One region of the Alteromonas sp. ABH4_456 genome, then DNA from elsewhere that is predicted to be linked to it. Evidence: riboswitches for the same ligand, from Rfam matches in the RefSeq annotation. Region 1 holds a riboswitch; the other holds the start of a gene.
What was found. Region 1 has a riboswitch for thiamine pyrophosphate ahead of ACXAG2_RS08785 (TonB-dependent receptor). Riboswitches for the same ligand answer to the same signal wherever they lie in the genome.
Positions count from the first base shown of each region.

Region 2: linked by a shared signal. The riboswitch ahead of thiC (phosphomethylpyrimidine synthase ThiC) and the one ahead of ACXAG2_RS08785 (TonB-dependent receptor) in region 1 are both predicted to bind thiamine pyrophosphate.

Region 1 covers NZ_JBSWXO010000004.1:287,639-298,889, reverse strand. Annotated here, with positions in the region: gene argS (arginine--tRNA ligase) at 1-1,006, opposite strand, end outside; gene prfC (peptide chain release factor 3) at 1,031-2,614, opposite strand; gene ACXAG2_RS08820 (hypothetical protein) at 2,801-2,977, opposite strand; gene rimI (ribosomal protein S18-alanine N-acetyltransferase) at 3,118-3,570, opposite strand; gene ACXAG2_RS08810 (hypothetical protein) at 3,574-4,077, opposite strand; tRNA gene ACXAG2_RS08805 (tRNA-Trp) at 4,140-4,216, opposite strand; gene ACXAG2_RS08800 (phosphotransferase) at 4,341-5,168, opposite strand; gene pnuC (nicotinamide riboside transporter PnuC) at 5,146-5,766, opposite strand; gene ACXAG2_RS08790 (hypothetical protein) at 5,759-6,028, opposite strand; gene ACXAG2_RS08785 (TonB-dependent receptor) at 6,038-8,092, opposite strand; TPP riboswitch at 8,150-8,252, opposite strand; gene ACXAG2_RS08780 (hypothetical protein) at 8,376-9,056, opposite strand; cyclic di-GMP riboswitch class I at 9,102-9,183, opposite strand; gene ACXAG2_RS08775 (helix-turn-helix domain-containing protein) at 9,371-11,155, shown strand; gene ACXAG2_RS08770 (acyl-CoA thioesterase) at 11,215-11,251, opposite strand, start outside.
Region 2 covers NZ_JBSWXO010000005.1:23,300-34,550, forward strand. Annotated here, with positions in the region: gene ACXAG2_RS09415 (uroporphyrinogen-III synthase) at 1-117, shown strand, start outside; gene ACXAG2_RS09420 (uroporphyrinogen-III C-methyltransferase) at 121-1,284, shown strand; gene ACXAG2_RS09425 (heme biosynthesis HemY N-terminal domain-containing protein) at 1,281-2,465, shown strand; gene feoB (ferrous iron transporter B) at 2,545-4,359, opposite strand; gene ACXAG2_RS09435 (FeoA family protein) at 4,404-4,637, opposite strand; TPP riboswitch at 4,839-4,952, shown strand; gene thiC (phosphomethylpyrimidine synthase ThiC) at 5,048-6,931, shown strand; gene thiE (thiamine phosphate synthase) at 6,931-8,469, shown strand; gene ACXAG2_RS09450 (HesA/MoeB/ThiF family protein) at 8,456-9,226, shown strand; gene thiS (sulfur carrier protein ThiS) at 9,210-9,410, shown strand; gene ACXAG2_RS09460 (thiazole synthase) at 9,413-10,183, shown strand; gene thiH (2-iminoacetate synthase ThiH) at 10,180-11,251, shown strand, end outside.

The sequences.
Region 1 (11,251 bases):
TAAGAATAAGGGTACGGTCAGCGTTCAGTTTGCCGCTGCGGTAGCGCATAGCTGCAAGGTCGGTAGTGGAATACAGGTAGCCGCCACCGGATTTTTGCACAATGTACACTGCCGGATTCCCTTCTTTGTCCGCCAGTTCAGGAATAAACACAACCTGCGCGCCCTGATCTTCTACCGCAATGCCTCTTTCTTTCAGGTCACGGATGACATTCGCCAGATCATCATTATAGGCAGACTCACCCATAATATCGTCACGGGTCAGACTGACATTCAGTTTGTCATACACTTCTTCGCTGTGCTGAACGGATACATCAATGAACTGTTTCCACAGCGTAAGGCACTGCTCGTCGCCCCCCTGTAATTTCACCACGTATTCACGGGCACGGTCTGCAAAGCCCTCTTCTTCGTCGAAGCGTACTTTCGCTTCACGGTAAAAGTCTTCCAGATCAGACAGTGCGGTTTCCGCAACCTCACTTTCCAGCTTGTCTGACAGGTGTGCCAGCAACATGCCGAACTGTGTCCCCCAGTCGCCCATGTGGTTCTGGCGGATAACCTTATGACCAAGGAACTCCAGCACTTTTACAACAGCGTCACCGATGATAGTGGTACGCAGGTGGCCCACGTGCATTTCTTTAGCAAGGTTCGGGGAAGAGTAATCCACCACAATGGTCTGCTGGCTGTCTTTTGCCACGCCCATGCGGGGATCATGCAGTGCCAGTTCACACTGATTCGCAAGCCACGAATCGCTGAGATGCACATTAATAAAACCGGGGCCTGCCACTTCCAGCTTGCTGGCAACGTCATCCAGGTTAACAAGCTCAACAATTTTCTCCGCAATGTCACGGGGCTTTTGTCTTAATTGTTTCGCCAGTGCCATCGCACCGTTGAACTGATATTCACCAAATTCAGGCCGCGAACTGCGTGCCACTGGCACCAGCGCATTTTCAGCACCTAATTTTTCCAGTGCTTCGCTAAAACGGCTGACTAATAAAGCATGTATGTTCATCGTTTCTTCGTCTTCTGTCTGTTCTTAATGTTCGCGGGTTTCTTTGAATTCGATATCCGGGTAACGCTCTTTAGCCAGTTGCAGATTCACCATAGTGGGTGCAATGTAGGCCAGGTTGTCACCGCCATCCAGCGCCAGGTTTTGTTCTGCTTTACGGCGGAACTCATCCAGCTTCTTCGCATCTTTGCTGTATACCCAGCGGGCTGTACTCACACTGATATGTTCGTAGATTGCATCTACGTTATATTCCGCTTTTAAGCGGGCCACAACCACATCAAACTGCAGTACACCTACCGCACCGACGATCAGGTCATTGTTGATCAGAGGACGGAAAACCTGCACAGCACCTTCTTCAGATAACTGGATCAGTCCCTTAAGCAATTGTTTTTGCTTCAGAGGGTCTTTCAGGCGGATACGCTTAAACAGTTCCGGCGCAAAGTTAGGAATACCGGTAAAGCGGAAATTATTGCCGGACGTGAACGTATCACCGATGCGGATAGTCCCGTGATTGTGCAAACCGATAATATCGCCGGCATAGGCTTCTTCCAGAAGTTCCCGGTCACCGGCCAGGAAGGTCAGCGCGTCAGAAATACGGACGTCTTTATTAATACGTGAATGACGCATTTTCATGCCCTTCTCGTATTTTCCGGAAACAATGCGGCAGAAGGCAATACGGTCGCGGTGTTTAGGATCCATATTTGCCTGGATCTTAAATACGAAACCACTGAACTCAGGCGCATCAGCACTGATTTCACCGTCTTCTGTCTGGCGTCCCTGCGGCGCAGGTGCCCACTCAACCAGACCATCCAGCATATGGTCAACACCAAAGTTACCCAGTGCAGTACCAAAAAATACCGGTGTCAGTTCCCCTTCAAGGAACAGTTCCTGATCAAACTCGTTAGACGCCCCCTGAACCAGCTCCAGTTCGTCTTTCAATGTTTCCAGCAAACCGCTGCCAATAGCTGTTTCAAGTTCCGGATTATCCAGACCTTTGATAATGCGTACATCCTGAATCATGTGACCCAGACCGGATTTATACAAAATCACTTCATCACGGTGCAGGTGATAAACACCTTTGAATTCTTTACCACAGCCGATTGGCCAGGTCACCGGCGCGCACAGGATTTTCAGCTCGTTTTCAACTTCATCAAGCAACTCCAACGGGTCGCGGATATCGCGGTCAAGCTTGTTCATGAAGGTAATAATAGGCGTATCGCGCAGACGGGTAACTTCCATCAGCTTACGGGTACGATCCTCAACACCTTTTGCCGCATCGATAACCATCAGACAGGAGTCAACGGCAGTCAGTGTGCGGTAGGTATCTTCAGAGAAGTCTTCGTGTCCCGGCGTATCCAGCAGGTTCACCAGATTTTCACGGTAAGGGAACTGCATGACCGAGGTCGTGACCGAGATCCCCCGCTCTTTTTCCATTTCCATCCAGTCAGATTTGGCATGCTGACCGGACTTCTTCCCTTTCACGGTACCAGCTTTTTGCAAAGCTTGTCCGAACAAAAGGACCTTTTCAGTAATGGTGGTTTTACCCGCATCGGGGTGACTGATAATCGCAAACGTACGGCGTTTGCTGATTTCGCTGGTTAGGTTACTCATGGATATTCTGATCTGTCACTGTGTGAGGGTAGACGCGGGTTCAGAGCTTGCGGGCGGCGCCACCTTGAATTTCAAAAATTGGCGCGCATGATACCAGAATTGAGAAAAATTGCCGCCCTTTTCTCTACGGGAGAAATCCGCGGGCGCATTTGCACCAGCGTATTAAAAATTTGTACGCCGGAGGTCTTACTTTTTCTTCTCCGGTGTGGATTTATCGTATTCCACCAACTCTTCTAATGCAGCCCCGGGCTCCTCTTCCCCGGCGACAGAATCGAATTCTTCTTCATCATGACGAAAGTCTTCTTCCGCCAGCGTGATTTCCCGTTCATGTTCACGGGCTTTTTTATTGCTGTCAGCCATCATATTCACCTGCTAATTGAATAAAACACATTCTTGTTAATTATACGTGAAGAGAGGAATTTGGATGAGATTTAAGATTATTTTTCTGACCGGTAGATGGTTTACTCTGTAGGATACAACTGCCGGGTATAATCGCTGACGCCCTAAGCAAGCAACATACGCATTATCCGCGCGTCTTCTTTACCGCCATCACAAGGGTAGTAATTTTTACGCACTTCAATGTCTTCAAAACCGACTTTTTCGTACAGTGAAATGGCTTTGTGGTTTCCGGCTCTTACCTCGAGCCACAGTGACTCAGCCTGTTGTTGCCGGCACCATGCAATCACACCGTCTAATAACTGTTTTCCGGCACCCTGCCCCCGGTCAGAAACAGCAACTGCAATGTCCATTAACGTGGCTTCGCCGGCAACCAGTAATATCACTGCGTAACCGGAGAGCTTAAGCTCACTGTTCAGTGCTGCCAAACCCGCATAGGGCGGTGTAAGACAGTCCGCAAAGGTAGATAAGGACCAGGGATTATAAGTGGCCTGCTGATGAATAGCATGGGCGTCGTTGATCAGGGCGTCAGAAAGTGGCTGGAGTGTGAACGACGGCATCACTTACTGACCGGCACAAATGATCTGCCACAGACGGCGCTTTTCCGCAGCGTCTGATGGCGCAGTTTTATAAGGTAATGAAAGAATATTATTTTTCAGGGACAACTCTGAACCATATTGCCAGCGAACAGACTTTGCATCGTGAAACAGAGACAACGCCTGCAAGATGTCTTGTCCGGCAGTTCCGAAGCTGCGGGGATCAATGGTTTCAACCACCGGTGATGCCGGTTTTGCTTCATTGTCCTGCACTTTTTCCGGGGCAGATGGTTTTTTATCCGGTTTATTTCCCAGCATGGAACGAAGTTGCGCAATGCGGGCCTGACCATTTGCGGCGGGTTGACCAGAAGACTGAGATGGAACGGCAGCGCCGGAAGGCGTTAGTTCAGCAGTGTGACTGTTACCGGCAGCAGATGTTGCCTGAGTCTGTGATACAGCCTGAGATTGCCATACACAGATACCCATTTCCTGAAGAACAGCAATTTGATATGGATTTAAACCGGACGTCATGAAAATGGATTTACTTTTGAGTGGAAAAAAGTAGGAACACTATAACTTACTCAGAGGAAAAGTGGCAGGGGTGGAGGGACTCGAACCCCCAACCATCGGTTTTGGAGACCGCTGTTCTACCAATTCGAACTACACCCCTAGCGCGCTGTGCATTATACGTATGCGTTAACAAAGGTAAAGCCTTTTTATGGCAAAAAAACAGCAAAACCAGTGCCTTTGCCTGGCATTCGCACAATACGCACAAAAAGCGCACAGCATGGCTGTTACTCCGGCTCACTCCCCTTCTGCCGGTTAGTGTTTTCCAGTGCTGCCTGCCAGAGGGCAGCAGTGACATTTACCACCCGGCGTTGCTGTTCACAGGCAAAGATGACCTTCTCTTCAGCGGCCCCGCTTAAAGCGGCGTAGTGTTTATACAAGCGCAAAGCGGCTTCGTCATTTAACTGATTAATCGCAGCACAGGATGCCACATCAAAATAACGATTGCCGCTGGCAGCATATTCCCAGTCTACGATAACGGGTTTAGCGCCACCGGCTCCGGTTCTCACAATGTGCGGCAAAGACAGATCGTTGTGACAAAGCACCGCCTGTTCAGCAGGCGGTTGCTGTGCATCACCGGAATCAATCACGTTTCTCAATGCTTCAGCCAGGGGATGACTGTCCTCAAGATCTGCACTTTCAAAATAGCGCATCAGTCTGGGCTCTAGACACAGAGGTGGCGCGTCAATGGCTGTGCAGTGAATGGTGTGTAACGCGACGGCGAGCAAAATGATACTATCTTCACTGTTTGCGTTGTTCGCCGGTTTCGCATCCGTGGTGACCCAGCGTTCTGCCCACAGCGTGCAGTCAGGACTCAGCCACACAGGTTCAGGCGCAATGCCCTGACGGAACAGGCTATGCTGGAGTGTAAACTGAGCATGCTTGTTTACGCCGGTAAAATTATCACCGGCAGACCACTTAACAGCGAACTCACGCTCGCCGTCAGTGATATTGAACAGGCGGTTCACATCCCCGCCCTGCCGTGATTCGCAGGTGGCATTACCGCTAAGCTTCAACGGCTCTGCTAACGCTTTAACGATAAGCGCGGGCGTCATGTTCCTGCATCTTCCATTGTTTCAGCCATTGTGCATAACCAAATACGGCAAATCCGACATATCCCAGAAACAGACACGCCGACAACATCAGGCCGCTTTGTGCGTAAAGATAAGCTGAAGCCAGATTGATTACTATCCAGTACAACCAGTTCTGTAAAACCTTATGGGCCACCATCACGGTAGTCACCACACTGACCACCTGAATGCTTGCATCAAGCAGCAGATGTTCGCTGTTGAACTGCCCCTGTGCCCAGAGGGATAAGCCCCAGGCAATCAGGAGTAGTCCCGGCACCAGCATGGCATGGGTATACCATGGCCAGGAATGCACCCGGTCGTCGCCGGCAGCCTGACGATTCCACTGATAATACCCGTATCCTGCCATCACCATGTAATACAGATTCAGGATGGCCTGAAACGGCAGTGTGACCTGCCAGAAGAGCCAGGTATAAATAGCCGTGCTGATAAATGCACAAAGCCAGCACCAGCGGTTTTGCCTGGCAGCCAGCCAGACATAGGCCAGTGCCAGCACCACAGCAACCCACTCAGCCAGTGATGTCGCGGCTATCTGTTCAAAGAAATGCGGGATGAAATCAGTCATCCTGATCCTTACGGGCCTGCATCACATCGAAGTTCAGAAACTTTGCCACAAAAATGGCCTGCCCGACTTCTTCATGGGTGCGCTGCATTTCTTTCCCCAGTACCGCCATAACGTCGGCATACTCGCCGGTGACCTGTGTACTGGTAGAACAGGTCGTCACATCAAGGGTGTCGTAACTGTTCAGTCTGTCAATGAACGACTTTATGGGTGGAATGTACTCATTCACCAGAGGATACAGAGATAACTCAACCATGACCTGCATAGAGATTCCTTAGAATTGAAAACGGGCTGTGACGCCGAACTGTCTGCCATCACCTAACTGATAATAAGGTTCAGCAAACTCATAGTAATCACGGGGATCGTTACTGAATCCCCCGAAACCGCGGGTGTACCAGGTTTTATCAAACACGTTCTTCACCCACAGTGTGGTGCGCAACATGCCTTTTACCCAGGTGATATCTGTGTTGTACAACGTTGTGGCCGGTGCTGTTTCATCATGGCCATCAGAGAAGCGGTATTCGTCTTTAAAGTCCATATCAGCGCGCCATACCAGAGAATCAGTCAGCCACAACTCACTGAACAGGTTCGCTGTATATCTGGGTGCCTGAGCCTGATGCTGCTTACTGACATATTCACCGTCGGCAGTCTCGTAACCTTCAAAGGTGGCACTGAGGTAACCCGCGCTGGCCTGCACTGTCCAGGATGACGTTGCCTGCCAGGAAAGCTCCAGTTCTGCACCTTTATTTGTGCCCACATCGGCATTCGCTGTAATGTCGATAAAGGCGGCAGAACCATCTTCACGTTCCTGAACATCAAAATCGCTGATTTGGGTATCTTCCCTTTCCATAAAGAACAGTGCTGCGCGGGCTGTCAATTCAGGAACAAACAATTTGCCTTTGTAGCCTGCTTCATAGTTCCAGTTGTATTCCGCATCAAAGAAGCGGCGCTCGCGGCTAACCTGTTCATCATAGTTAATGCCGGCACCTTTGTAGCCTCTGGATACGCTGGCATACAGGTAGTCCCCTCCCATATCCCAGGTCAGTGCCAGTTTGCCGCCGGTCATGGTCGTGTCATCGTCGTACACCACCTGCGCATTATCTGCATAATCATAGGCGTAATTTTCAACACGCAGCGCGGACGTCAGCAATAAAGACGGAGTCAGCTGAGTATCAAGCTGACCGTAAACCGCTGTTGTCTGCGGTTCGAAAGTACTGATAAAGTCGCCGTCAGCATAAGTATACTGACGCAGTAAATCCTGTTCACTCTGATTGATGCGGCCGCCGATAACCCAGGTCGTAGTGTCATTGAAGATTTTTTTATCTTCTGCAGAAGTAAAACGCACCTCGGCAGATTGTTGGGAAACATCCCGGTAATATGCATCAAAGGACGTATAGCCCCAAGGGTGGAAACCGGTGTAGGTCCAGTCTTCGTCGTAGCCGTAAGCGATATCATGACCGGCCATAGTCGCAATGATTTCCAGCAAACCTCCGGCAGTTTCATGATTGATATGTGCGCTGACCGCTTTAGTTTCCTGCTCATCAAAGCCGGGTTCATCCGACAAGGTGTGACGGTTGTTATCCAGTGAGAAAGCATCATAACCGTTATTGATATCGTACCAGCGTAAATCCACCGCAACGGATGTTTTGTCAGTCACATCCCACAGTGTGCCCAGCCTTACTGCATTCTCATGAATCCCATTGGTATCGTCGGCACCCAAAAAGTCATTTTCAATAAAACCGTCACTGCTGTTGTGCACAAACGCAGCACGCCAGGCCAGAGAATCAGACGCTTGTCCGCCATGGGCACCTTCAGCGCGGAAGAAAGATGTGTTTCCCACAGACAATTCAAAATGACTGTCACTCTCTTCTGAGGGGGCATTGCTGACAATCTTAACCGCACCAGCCAGGGCACCGGTTCCGAAGACTGTCGCCTGCGGTCCCCGGTAAACTTCTACCTGCTGTGTATCAAAAAGTACACCTGCTGCAGCAAGACCGGAGAAATCAAAATCGTCGACCAGGAAGCTGACTGAAGGATTAATCGGTTCAGCAAACTGGCTGCGCTCACCAATCCCCCGGATCTGAATAAAACGTCCGCGGGATGCTCCGGCCGCAAAATTAACATTCGGCGCAATACTTAATACATTGTCGATATAGGTAGCCTGACGGCTGTCCAGGCGGTTGCCTGATAACACAGAAGCGCTGGCACTGAGTTGATCGAGAGTCGCTGTGCGGAAATCACCGCTGACGGTAATACGTTCGATGTCTGCTGTGTCATCAGCAAAAGCAGGCAGTGCAAGTAGTGCGAGAAGAATTGCGTTTTTTTTCATTAGGATCTCTTTAGTCATCAAAAAGATCCGGCTTTACGGCAGGTATTGAGGTTTTCAGATTGCTTTTATCACCATCCCTACGCCGGTATTATCCGGATCAGGTTTAAGGGTTCCCATGGAATGGATCTCAGCCGTAAAGACGGCACCCCTTGGCCTAATGCTTATTACGGAGTCCGCAAATTAAGCGAGGGCAGTCTAACAACTTCAGTGACTTAGTCAAGTTGCCGGCAGCCCCGAAAAAGCAATAAAAAAGCCCGCGATGTGACGTGGCGGGCAATGAAGGTCAGGCGACCTTCTGATTCTGGCGTCTTGTGCGCCATCCCATAAACCCTATTCCCAGAAGGATCAGTGACATGGCGGTTGGCTCACTGACTTCTGTAATAGAGGCATTCCGGAAGCGAACCTTCATATCTCCGCAACCACTGGCTGCATCACAATCGTTAATGAATACGATGTCGGTAATAAGTCCTGACATGTAATCATCCAGAGTAATAGAGAAGGTCTCCCAGGCTGGTTCGCTGGTATAAGTAAAGTCATCCAGACCGAAATTCTGTGTGCCACCCAGAGCAAACGTGCGGCTGGCATCGTTATTCTGTTCACCGGCAGAGAAATCTGCCAGCCAGATCCCGCCAATCTCAGAGTAAGGGTTTGCATTAGTATTGTTGTTGCCCGGCGTCATACGAAATTCAAATGACAACAAAATATCTGAAGCAGAATTGTCTAAATCCAGGCTCTGGATCCCGAAAGCATCATCCAGGTTTAGTGTGAACCAGCTGTTTTCACGCAGGTTCAGTACGCTGCCATTATTTGTCCAGGTTCCGTAGTTAGACGTGCCACTTTGTTGGTGTGCAGTCAAAGTCTGGGCAGCGAAGTCGATATCGTAGCTGCTGATAATGTTGGCGTTAGCCGTGAATGCCGCACAGAAGCCGGTTAGCAGGGCTGCAGTTTTGATGCTAAATTTCATTTATGTTCCTTGAGCAGTGTGTGCCTGAAAATAGTTAAACAACTTCACTGCAACCCGGCTGTCTTATGGCGGTATAAGACCCGTGGCTTTCCGTCCCTGCCTCACGACAGGTTTGGCGAATCTACTCTGTGGAAGTGACGTTTCCACCAATGAGTCGACGGTTGTAATGATAGGGAGAGGCCCGCAAGTAAAACAGGACACTTCTGAACGAAATCCGGTACAAATTTGTACCAACACAAAATTCACCCTTTTTCTGTCAAGGCACAGGTAATTCTTATATCCTTGACTGAAGGGATCCGGTATTGGGAGCAAACGTGCAGTATCACGGTTTTTTCTGGTCGGCAGTCATCCGCGCTTTATTGAGTCTGAGAAGGGATAACGGACTTGATAACGAATATGACACAACGATGCTCGAAAGCATCACACAAATAGAAAATGAGAAAATGGACGATGACGGACTGGCGTCTATTCTTCACTCTCTTTGTCCTGCCAGTGAAAATGAGACAATTGGCCGCTCCCTGATTGGCTATCTTGATTTCAACAAAATGAGTAATCTGGTGGTGTATCTCACGGCCAGTAAGCATATTGATGACGCACTCCATGTACTGGGGAAACACTACCACTATATTCTGGGCAACAGTGCAGCATTGACCGTAAAAACTGACGGAAATGAAACCTGTCTCCGGTTTCAGCCATCATCACATCCTGTTCTTACCGAATTCCGCTGTTATTTCCTCCTCGCTTTGTGCCGTCACCTCGCCGGCAGAAAATTCGACTTCACCACGGTCACCTTACCGCCATCAGGCGAACAACCGGTCAGCTTATTAAGGCCGGTCAGCAGCGGTGATATCAGACATGAGGGAGTCGTTGTAAGCCTGTTTTTTGATAATAAGTGGTGTACACAGGCGTCGTTTTACTATTCTCAGTCGATTAAAAAAATGCTGGCGGGAAACCTCGACACCAGCAATGATTTGCCGTTAAAACAGCAGGTTAAAGAAGCATTTCTCAAAGCCCCGAGCCCGGCACGGATCCGTTCGGAATGGGTAGCGACGCAACTCGGTCAGACGGAGTCCGCTTTTCGTCGCCAGTTAAGGCAAGAGTCAATTTCCTTCAGCGCATTACTCAAAGAGTACATTCATGACCAGTCATGTCACCGGTTACTCAGTGGCGAAAAAACGGAAGACACCGCCGCCCGCCTTGGCTTCTCTGACCGCCGATCCTTTGAGCGCAGTTTTAAGGAACATGCCGGGATCAGTGCAGGACAGCTACGCCAGCTTGGCAACCGCCTGCGTTTTCAAAAAGGTAACGGTAATCTCATTAATGTGGTGGAGAACCTGCCTCCCCTGCCCAATTCAATTCAGTCTCTGTTGAATATGGACTGCGAAACAATGACGCTGGCGGATGTGGTCTCACTGATTGAAAAAGATCCGATTTTTCAGGCCCACGTTATGAGCAAGGCCAGCAGAGCGGTTTATGGCTCTGTACCCAAAAATCTTGAACAGGCAATCGGCCGGAATCTCGGGCTCGGCAATATCCGGAATCTTGCCGTAATTTTCGCGGCGCAGCAGTTGCTAACCTCTCAATGCCGGTTTGATAAAGTTAACCTGCTCACTGATGCGATGCTGCTGAGCCTGACTATCTTTCAGCGCCTGTTCGGTTTTAACCGCTTAAACGAGGACCAAACTGAGCAGGTCAAACAACTTTTACTGTTTGGCACGTTATCCCTGTTTCTAATTTTTCACGACGAATGTCTGTTTTCCGACGGCGCAGTCACTCACTGGGACGAAAGCCCTTCATTTGACGTTTTCCTTAACCGTATCAATGATGAATACGGCGTTTGCCTGTATGGCACCACATCGTTAATGTTACTGAGATGGGGTTTTAACAGTGCAGTGAATCAGCAATTGTGGAAACTGTGCAGCAACGACGAAAATGGAAACTCTGACAACCTGACGGGTCAGATCACACTGTGTCATACCATCGCATTCAATCTGCTGAATTCACAGGAAACACCTGAATACAGTCAGGATACGCTGACTAAGGTGCAAAGTGAGATGCTGGAAGAGATCGTGACGAGCTGGCGGGTTTCAGCGGCCTGATATCAATGATCAGTGCCGCTTACCCGCATCAAAGCATATGAGCAGGTTGTTTTAACAGCTTATTCTGCATTTAGGTTCAGGCTGCGGATTTCAGCC
Region 2 (11,251 bases), on a different contig from region 1:
ACCGTCAGCGACAGAGTAGCAGCACAAATCAGCGCCTCAGGTGCAACGCAGGTTGCCGTTTGCAGTGACGCCAGTGACAACACGCTATGTGCGTGGATAAAGGAAAATTGGGAGTAAACCATGGCTGACAACGATAAACACAATACGGATTCCACATTGGTGTTGCCTGAAGAAAAAGACATCACGCCATCGTCAACGGCATCCGGCAAAGACAAGGCCGGCGCTGAAACTACTTCCAAACATCCGTCCCACGCCGGCTTATGGATTGTCATTATCCTCACCTTGTTGATTGCAGCCGGTACCGCAGCGGCGGGCTACTGGTTTCTGTGGCAAAAAGACAGTGGTCAGAGCGCACTGGCAGACGAGCAGTCGGCGCAAAAGGCAATACTGGGCAACCTGAACGATGAAAATGCGCAACTCCAGCGTCAGCTTATCGAACTGGAAAAAAGTAAGCAGGCACTTGCCGGCACGGTGAACAGCCTGACGGAAAAAACAGAGTCCCTGCAATTGCAAACCGAACAACTGCTATCACAATTAGGTGAAATGGAAGGCCGCCGCCCTTCAGACTGGTTGCTGGCTGAAGCGGATTATCTGGTGCGCATGGCCGGCCGTAAAGTGTGGCTTGAAGAGGATACAGATACCGCAGTGCTGCTGCTTGAAAATGCCGACCAGCGTTTAAAAGAGCTTTCCGATCCGTCAGTGATCCCGGTGCGCGGGCTGATTGCACAGGACATTCAGACATTGCGTCAGGTTAACCGCACGGACACCGTTAAACTTGCATTAACCCTGTCAGGTTTCCTGTCTCAGGTAGACGCGCTGCCGTTAAAAACCTTCACCCGTCCGGATGAAAATACAGGCAAGGAAGCGCTGTCTGAATCGGTAGACGACTGGAAAAGTAATCTGGCGAAAGTCTGGCATTCTATTGTTGACGATTTTATTTCAGTACGACGCACTGATGCGCCTGTTGCACCTATGATGACTGCTGAAGAAATGTGGCTGTACAAAGAGCAGCTTAAACTGCAAATCATGCAGGCACAGTCTGCTGCTATGAGCGGTGAAGACAATCTGTATCAACAGTCGGTTGCAAACGCTAAAGCCCTGCTGAATGATAAATTTGATACTGATGCACCGGAAATTAATGGCGCACTGTCTACCCTGGATGCCCTTGGTGAAGCCAATGTTCAGGAAAACCTGCCGGAAGAACTCAGTGCTATGGCACCGCTTCAACGCTTGCTGGAATCCCGCGTTAAAGCCGCTTACGGCAAAGGAGAGGCAGCACAATGAAACGGTTAGTGTATGCAATTCTGCTGGTTATAGCGGTACTTGCCGCAATGTTAATTGCGCCGCAGGTTATTGGCGACAAAGGCTATGTGCTGATTTCCATGGGTCAGTTACACATTGAAATGTCAGTTGTCAGCCTGTGTATTACCGTTTTTTTCAGTCTGCTGGCTTTGTGGATCATCTGGCGGTTACTTTCCCGCACTCTCGGGTTATTTAAAGGCTCAAGACAATGGTTTGGCGGACTTTCCCGCCGTAAGCGCCAGCGCCGTTTTTACAATGGTCTTCAGTTAATGGTTGAAGGCGATTTCATCGCGGCGAAAAAAGCACTGCAGGATACCACTGACGGCGATTTCGACGGCGTGAATTTTCTGGCTGCTGCACAGGTGGCCAAGGCGCTGAAGGAACCGGAACGGGTACGATATTTACTGGACCGCGCTGCAGAGTTTAATAACGCGAAAGTAGCCGCCCATGTTGCACTGGCAAGGCTCGATCTCGAACAGGGACACCAGCAGGATGCACTGGACAAGCTGAACGAACTGGATGAAAAAGCGCAGAAGAACCCGCAGGTTATCCGGCTTAAGGCCCGTGCTATGGGTGAACTGGGTCAGTGGCAGTCACTGGAAGAAGTATTGCCGCAATGGCGCAAACCATTAAAAGACGATTACGTACTGTGGGCGCAGAAAATAGCGAAAGGAAAGTTTGCTGAAATTGCCAGTAAGCAAGGTGCCAATGCACTGAAGCAACACTGGGAAAGCATGCCCCGCAAAGCCCGTGCAGACAACGCTTGCCGCGCAGCTTACGCACAGCAATTGCTGGAACAGGGCATGCACAAAGAAGCAGAAACCTGCCTGGTTGAGTGGCAGAAGAAGGGCCCTGATCCGATCTTGCTTCCTTACATGGCGCAAATCAGTATTCCCAATCCGGCAAATGCTATCCGCGCACTGGAACAGTGGATAAAACAGGACGACACAAATCCTGTTCTTTTCTCCTGTCTGGGTCAGTTAGCGCTGAACGCCGGCGACGACATACTTGCAGAGAAAGTGCTGTTAAAAGCCATCAAACTGCATGAAAACCAGCAGGATCTTATTGCACTGGCAGAAATCCGCGAGCGCAAGCAGGATGCCACCGGCGCCCTTGCCATGTACAAACGTAGTATGGAAGTCAGTCAGAACGCGCTGGTGTAGCTAAACAGCCACCGGCAGCAGATATCAAAACAAAAGCCCGCTTTTGAAGCGGGCTTTGTTGTTTCCAACCCTGCCAAACTCAGTACAACATATTCACCAGTACGGCGATAACGTAGGCCAGGATACCGTATCCGACGTACAGGCCCCAGGCGAGCTTATTGCTGCCGGTTTCACCTTTCAGCATGGCAACGGTTGCCACACATTGCAGCGCCACAACGTAGAACAACACCAGACCAAGGCCGGCGCCGGTTGTCAGTCCGTCAGCCTGAATACGTCCGGCCAGACCATCCACATTGTCTTCAGCGTCATCCATACCGAACAATGTACCCAGCGCGCCGACGAAGACTTCACGGGCGAGGAACGACATCAGTATTGCCACGCCGTAACGCCAGTCCAGCCCCATCGGCTCGAATACAGGCTGGATAACATGGCCGATTTGCCCGAGCCAGCTGTCTTCCAGAGTCGAACTCATCGGGAAATAACCCAGGATCCAGATCCCCACCGACACCACGAAAATAATCGGTGCAGCGCGGCGGACAAACTGCAACCCGCTGTCGATAACGCGGAAAGTCAACGGCTTCCAGTGTGGCAAGCGGTATGTGGGTAATTCAAGAATGAACGGCATGTCTGACTCTTGCAGATCTCCCGGTAAGAATCGCGACAGAAACTGGCTGACAATCAGGGCCGTAATAATACCGAAGAAATACAGGCCGAAGAAGGCAGCCCCCTGCAGACCAAAAATGCCCAGGAAAGTACCGTCTTCCGGCACCAGTACCGCTACCAGCAAGGCATAAACCGGCAAACGGGCTGAACAGGACATCAGCGGGATGGTCAGCATGGTGATAAGACGCTTGTGCGGCGACTCGATAGTACGGGCCGCCATGATGGCAGGAATGGCGCAGGCATGACCCGAAAGATAAGGAATAAAGCTTCTGCCTGATAAACCCACAGCGCTTAACGGGCGATGACACATCAGCGCCGCACGGGCGAGATAACCGCTGTCTTCCAGCAAGCCGATGATGAATGTCAGCACCATAATTTGCGGTACAAACACCAGGAAAGAGCCTAAACCGCCGAATATAGCGTCGTTAAAAAAGTCGGTAACAATCCCTTCCGGCGTAATGGCACTGACACCTTCAGCAGCGCTGCCGATCAGCGTTTCCACGCCGTCCATCAGGGGGGCTGCGAGGGTAAAAATACTCTGGAAGAGTACGAACATGACGCCGAGGAATACCAGAGAGCCGGTCCAGCTGTTTAACAGGAAGCGGTCGACGCTGTTCTGATTTTTCAGCACAACATCCAGTTGCAGGCCGTACTTTGAAGCCAGTGCCTGACTCTGGTTTACCGCAGACTCCCCCTCTGCCAGGGATGTCGTCGGGACATGACCTGACGGCGCTCTGGCAACAGACAGCATGGTCTGCTTAAATTCGTGTAACCCGTCCAGGGTTCTTGCCGACAGTGCCATTACCGGACTGCCCAATTCTTTACTCAGCGCCTCTGTGTCGATATCTTCGCCGATCCTGCGGACTTCGTCGATGAAGTTGAGGGCAAAGAGTACAGCTTTATTGTTGGCTTTTGCCAGTTTCTGCACCTGCAGCCCCAGCACTAAACTGCGCTCTAAACGGGTGGCATCAAGTACACAAACCACCAGAGAGGTATCGTCACGTTCTACCGATGCGGTGATTTCTTTAATTGCGATTTCTTCATCACGGCTCAGGCCACGAAGCGTATAAGTGCCCGGCAGGTCCACCACTTCAAAATCCTGACATTGACCCCGTTTAACTTCCACGGTAACACCGGGATAATTAGCGACTTTTTGTCGCAGACCGGTTAATTGATTGAATAAAAGACTCTTACCGGAATTGGGCTTTCCGACCATTAAAATGCGTTGCATGAAAAAAGGGTATCCTGTTACTGGCGACAGCGGAAAAGTGAGCGTTAGCTACGCACTTCAACTTCGATTTGTGCGGCGAGATTTTCTTCGATAGCAAACACACTGCCACCCAGTTGCATCACGATTGGCCCACCCAGCGGGCCTTTTCTGACACACTGAATATCTCTGCCAACTTGAATGCCCATTTCAGAAAGCCGCTCTTTCACATTCTCAGCCAGGTCTGAATTAACCGAGCTGATTAATGCCTGCTGTTTGGTATTAAGTTCCCACAATGTCATAGGATATCTCTGTAGTAAGTGGTGTTTGCCTGTTCTTTACCGAACAGCAAAATCCGGTGCTCCGGACATGAAAATCTGTTGGAAGAGTACAAGAAAGTGGAGATATGAACCAGATGCTTTCTGCGTTGCAACGTTGAAAGCCCCAACTCTGTCGTTAAGACAAAGCTTGTTTTCTTTTCTAATCCATGATTATAGTAAAAACAGAACTTGTCGGAGTGCTTCGTCTTTCACATGAAAGCAAGCTGAGACCGCATTGCGGGATCCGTAGAACCTGATCAGGCTAATACCTGCGAAGGGAACAAGCAGCAACACCGTTCCACCATCACAACAGACGACCGTCTGTTTGCCGGTGTTGCCCCTTGTATACTCACTCCTGACAAGCATTTATCACCCGTAAAGGAACAAATGCTATGTCAACACGACGCGAGAAACGCCAGCAGGCACAAACATTTATACAATCACTGAAAGGTGAAGCTTTTCCTAATTCTTTCCGCCAGTACGAAGAAGGGTCTGACCCGTCCATTCGTGTGCCCATGCGGATGATTGCCCAGTCTCCTACCCGCATCAGCGGGCAGGAAGAAGAAATTAATCCGGATATTCCCGTATACGACGCCTCCGGTGTATTTGGCGACCCGGCCTGTGAAGTCGATGTGACCAGAGGCATTCCGCATTGCCGCGCTGAGTGGATTAACGCACGAAGCGATACGCAAGCCATTGCCGCATCTGAATCATCCTATACGCAGGCGCGGGATGCAGACATCACCTCAGAATCCATTCGTTTTCAGGCGAAAAATACCATCCGTAAAGCCGCTGCCGGCAAGGTAGTAACGCAATTGCACTATGCCCGCCTGGGCATAGTGACGCCGGAGATGGAATACATCGCGATCCGCGAAAATATGGGGCGCGCTGCGATCAAAAATGAACTGTTGAACCAGCAGCACAAAGGAGAAGCCTTCGGCGCAAACATACCAGCGGAAATCACCGGCGAGTTCGTGCGTCGTGAAGTCGCAGAAGGCCGGGCGATTATTCCGGCCAACATCAACCACCCTGAAGCTGAGCCGATGATTATCGGGCGAAACTTCCTGGTCAAAGTGAATGCCAACATCGGTAATTCCGCGGTGACCTCGTCCATTGAAGAGGAAGTGGAAAAGCTGGTCTGGGCCACACGCTGGGGCGCTGACACCATCATGGATTTATCCACCGGCCGCAATATTCACGAAACCCGTGAATGGCTACTGCGTAACAGCCCGGTCCCCATTGGCACAGTGCCCATTTATCAGGCGCTGGAAAAGGTCAATGGCGTCGCTGAAGATCTCGACTGGCCGGTTTTTCGTGACACCCTGATTGAACAGGCAGAGCAAGGGGTGGATTATTTTACTATCCATGCCGGCGTGCGCTTACCCTTTGTACCGTTAACCGCTAAGCGCATTACGGGTATCGTGTCCCGTGGTGGTGCCATTATGGCGAAATGGTGTTTGTATCATCATCAGGAAAGTTTTCTGTATGAACATTTCCGCGAAATCTGTGAAATCTGCGCTCAATACGATGTCAGTCTGTCACTGGGTGACGGCCTGCGCCCGGGTTCTGTTGCCGACGCCAACGATGAAGCACAATTTGCCGAACTGCGCACCTTAGGCGAACTCACAGCTATCGCGTGGGAATATGACGTTCAGGTGATGATAGAAGGTCCGGGCCACGTGCCTATGCACCTGATCAAAGAGAACATGGATGAGCAGTTATCTCATTGTCATGGCGCACCGTTTTACACCCTCGGTCCGCTGACAACGGATATCGCCCCGGGGTATGACCATTTCACATCCGGGATCGGCGCAGCACTGATTGGCTGGTATGGCTGTGCCATGCTTTGCTACGTCACCCCCAAAGAGCATCTTGGCCTGCCGGATAAAGAAGATGTGAAGCAGGGCCTGATTACTTACAAAATTGCCGCCCACGCAGCAGACCTGGCAAAAGGTCACCCGGGCGCACAAATACGCGACAATGCCATGTCGAAAGCCCGCTTTGAGTTTCGCTGGGAAGACCAGTTTAATCTGGCACTGGATCCGTTTACCGCCCGCGCCTATCACGACGAAACCCTGCCGCAAGCTTCAAGCAAGGTGGCGCACTTCTGCTCCATGTGCGGTCCGAAATTTTGTTCCATGAAGATTTCTCAGGAAGTCCGTGACCATGCACAGGCGGAAGAAGCGAAGCAACAGGGCATGGCCGATATGGCGAAGAAGTTTTCTGCCTCCGGCCGCGCTCTCTACGTTGATGCTGCCGTTGCTGAGGGCGAATAATGTTACCCCGTGTTTTAACCATTGGCGGCACCGACAGTTCCGGCGCCGCCGGCTTACAGCAGGACCAGCGTGCGCTGCAATGTTTTGCTGTCCACCAGCTTAGTGTGGTCTCGCTGGTCAGCGCGCAAACTCATGACAGTGTGCTGCACGTTTCTCCGGTATCACCGGCGTCATTTTCGGCACAGCTGCAAGTCGCTTTTCAGCCACAGATCCCTGCGGTAATAAAAGTGGGTGCGCTGGCGAATGATGAACAGATCCGGTTGCTTATTAAGAAACTGTCTGAATATCCGCAAATTCCGGTGATTTGGGACCCTGTACTACAGACATCATCAAAGAGTAAGCTTGGTGATTTATCGTTTGATGCTATCGCCGGGTTATTGCCCTACATCACGCTTATCACACCGAACTATGGTGAGCTGGCCTGGCTGACAGGCTTTACGTTACGGCAAGCCAAAGATGAACTGGCTGCCGCACATCAGCTTATCGCTTCAGGCTGCGATCAGGTGCTGGTAAAAGGCGGTCACAGACCAGGCTCATCGCTCCGGCCCGACTCCGGGAACGCGGCGGAAATCTGTGATGTGCTGTACAGCAAAGAAAACGTCCGGCGTTTTGTGCACAAAGCCCGGCAGCCTTTTAACTTACGGGGTTCCGGTTGTCTGCTGGCATCGGCTATTGCCGGAGCAATGGCTGAGCAATACATAGCGGAAGATGCGGTTTCGCTGGCCGAAGCTGTGGTTGCCGCAGCATGGCAACAGGCAGAGCTTGTTTTACCTGAAACGGCTATCCTTCATCGCCCACCGTCTGAACGTGGGATGCTCGTTGAACAACAGGCCCCGTCGCTTCCCGCCTCACTGCTTCCCTACTTCCCGGCAGTTTTTGAAGGCTTGATACCGGCAAAGCATAACTATTCTTTCCCTAACTTGCTGGATTCTGCGCCCGGGCTTTACCCGGTGGTCGACAGCCTTGAATGGCTGCAGCGCCTTCTCCCTTTAAATCTTAAGATTATCCAGTTGCGGATAAAATCCGCCGGTACAGCGCTGAGTGAAACCATCCGCGAAGCAGTAACTATGGCTGCCGGTTACAACACCCAGCTTTTCATCAACGACCACTGGCAACTGGCTATTGAACACGGGGCATATGGTGTGCATCTCGGGCAGGAAGATCTCGCCACTGCCGATTTGAGTGCCATTGCCCGTGCCGGGTTGCGGCTGGGTATTTCCACTCACGGATATGCAGAACTTTGCCGCGCCATTCAAATCCGGCCATCCTACATAGCACTCGGTCATATTTTTCCTACCAGAACGAAAGATATGCCATCTGCACCACAAGGGCCGGCGCGGCTGGCTGACTACGTATCACTTTGCAAATATCACAGCATTCCCACTGTGGCCATCGGCGGTATTAAGTTGAGCAATATCGACACCGTGGCTGCCACAGGCGCAGATGCCATTGCTGTGGTAACGGCTGTTACAGAAAGCGATGATCCGGAAGGCGCAGTCAACGCATTACGCAGGAGGTGCTGTCATGCTGACCACTGAATTGTATTCCCGCTACAGCCGTCATTTACTGCTGGATAATTTTGATGAAGAAGCCCAGCTCCAACTCATGCAATCAAAAGTCATGCTGTTCGGCTGCGGCGGACTCGGCTGTCAGGTAGCTATGGCGCTGGTGTCTGCCGGTGTGGGCGAAATTGTGCTGGTCGACCATGACACCGTAGCACTCAGTAATTTGCCCCGCCAGTGGCTGTTTACCGAAGCCGATGCGGGACAAAAGAAAGTCTATGCTGCGCGGTCGCGACTGACAGTCATGCATGGCGGGTGTCAGATAAGATGCATTGATGACCCGGCCGATCCCGTCAGACTTGCCACCCACCTGCCGTACTGTTCATTGCTGCTGGATTGCACAGACAGCGTGTCCAGCAGAAAATTTGTCAATGGACTGGCCCTTGAACATAAGCTGCCACTCATTTCCGCCAGTGCAGCAGGCTTTTCCGCCACGGCGCTGGCGCTGAATCCGGTATCCGGCTCGGCCTGTTATGAATGCATGGAACAAATTGGTGAGCACTCACAAACGTGCATGGAGCAGGGAATATTCAGTCCTGTGGTAGCCATTGCCGGTCAGTTTCAGGCCAGCCTTGCACTCAGTTACCTGTGCGGCATTCAGCCTGTGGATTTCGGACAACTTCACGTCTATGACGGCCGCGCCCTTACCCTGCGCCACTTCAGGGTAAACAAAAATCCGGCGTGTCCGGCATGCTCAAATAATACCGGGGAACATCATGAACATATTGTGTAACGGTGACAAGCTCACTCTGCCTGAAGGCAGTCTGCTCGCCGATGCGATCAGTGACTATCTGCAGCAAACCCCGTCAGTGGCTGTAGCGGTAAACCAGACAATCATTCCGGCCAGCCAGTGGCAACATCATAAGCTGCAACCTGATGATATTGTTGAACTCTTTACTCTGGTAGCGGGAGGTTAATGATGCTGACAATTGCCGGCACTACTTTTACATCCAGATTATTCACCGGTACAGGGAAATTCAGTCACCCTGACATCATGAAAGAGGCCCTCGTCGCCAGCCAGACACGGCTTGTTACGCTGGCACTTAAACGGCTTTCAAAAGGCGACGTGCCCGACCCTACCCTCAACGTTCTGCGTTCGCTGCCGGTTACACTACTGCCGAACACTTCCGGTGCGGCGACAGCGGAAGAAGCGGTTTATGCTGCCCGTCTGGCCAGAGAGCTGTTAGGTACCAGCTGGCTGAAACTGGAAATTCATCCCGATCAGCGCTTCTTACTTCCCGACCCGGTAGAAACATTAAAAGCTGCTGAAGTGTTATGTAAAGAAGGCTTTAACGTGTTGCCCTATTGCCATGCGGATCCTGTTCTGTGCAAGCGCTTAGAAGAAGCCGGATGCGCTGCCGTGATGCCACTTGGCGCACCTATCGGTTCCAATAAAGGCCTGCAAACCCGCGAGTTCCTGCATATCATCATTGAACAGGCCGGAATCCCGGTGGTGGTTGATGCCGGGATCGGCGCTCCCTCTCATGCCTGCGAAGCCATGGAAATGGGCGCTGATGCAGTACTGGTAAATACCGCCATAGCTGCCGCGACCCAACCGGTTGCCATGGCCACTGCGTTTGCAAAAGCCGTGGAAGCCGGCCGCGAGGCTTGGCTGGCCGGTGCCGCACCGGTTAACTCCCGGGCTTCTGCCACCAGCCCGTTCACACAGTTTCTGGCAAGGTTATCATGACGGTGGCAGAAGAGCTGTCCCGCACGGACTGGGACGATGTGAGGCTTGCGCTTTACAGCAAAAGCGCGGCAGATGTGATGTCAGCACTACAACGCCCCGTCCGGCACTGGCAGGATTTTCTTGCGCTGGTATCCCCAGCCGCAGAAGCATTTCTGCCGGATATGGCTGTTAAGGCACAGGCCCTCACACGCCAGCGTTTCGGCCATACCGTGTCTTTGTTCGTGCCCTTGTATCTGTCAAACCTGTGCGCCAACGAATGCACCTATTGCGGCTTCACTATGAGCAATAAAATTAAGCGCACGAAACTGACCATGGCTGAAATATCAGATGAAGTTTATGCCATTAAGAAAATGGGCTTTGATTCTGTTTTGCTGGTTACCGGCGAGCACGAAACAAAAGCAGGTATGGATTACTTTTTGAAATCAGTGGAGTTAGTGAAGGCTCACTTCAGCCATGTTTCCATGGAGGTGCAACCGCTTTCTACAGATGAATACCGTGCCCTTGCAGCAGCCGGAACGGACAGTGTGCTGGTTTATCAGGAAACCTATCATCGCGCTCACTATGCAGAGTATCACCTGCGGGGCAGAAAGCAGGATTTCGACTGGCGGTTAGCAACACCGGACAGGCTTGGCGAAGCTGGTATGAACAAAATTGGCCTCGGCGCTTTGCTAGGGCTATCCGAATGGCGGACGGACAGCGCATTTACCGCATTACATCTAAGCCTGTTGCAACAGCGCTACTGGAAAAGCCGCTACTCTGTTGCATTCCCCCGCATCAAGCCCTGCGCCGGTGACCAGATTTCACAGAAAAGCCAGGTATCAGATAGGCAGCTCATACAACTGATTTGCGCTTACCGTCTGTGTTTTCCGGAAGTGGAATTAAGCCTTTCCACAAGGGAATCCCCGGCATTTCGCGACAACGTCGTACCACTGGCCATTAATCAATTGTCTGCCGCATCGCAAACTCAACCTGGTGGATACAGCGCTCCCACAACAGCACTGGAGCAATTCTCAACCGAAGACACCCGCTCAGCCAGTGCAGTGGCAAACAGCCTCACCGCAAGCGGAC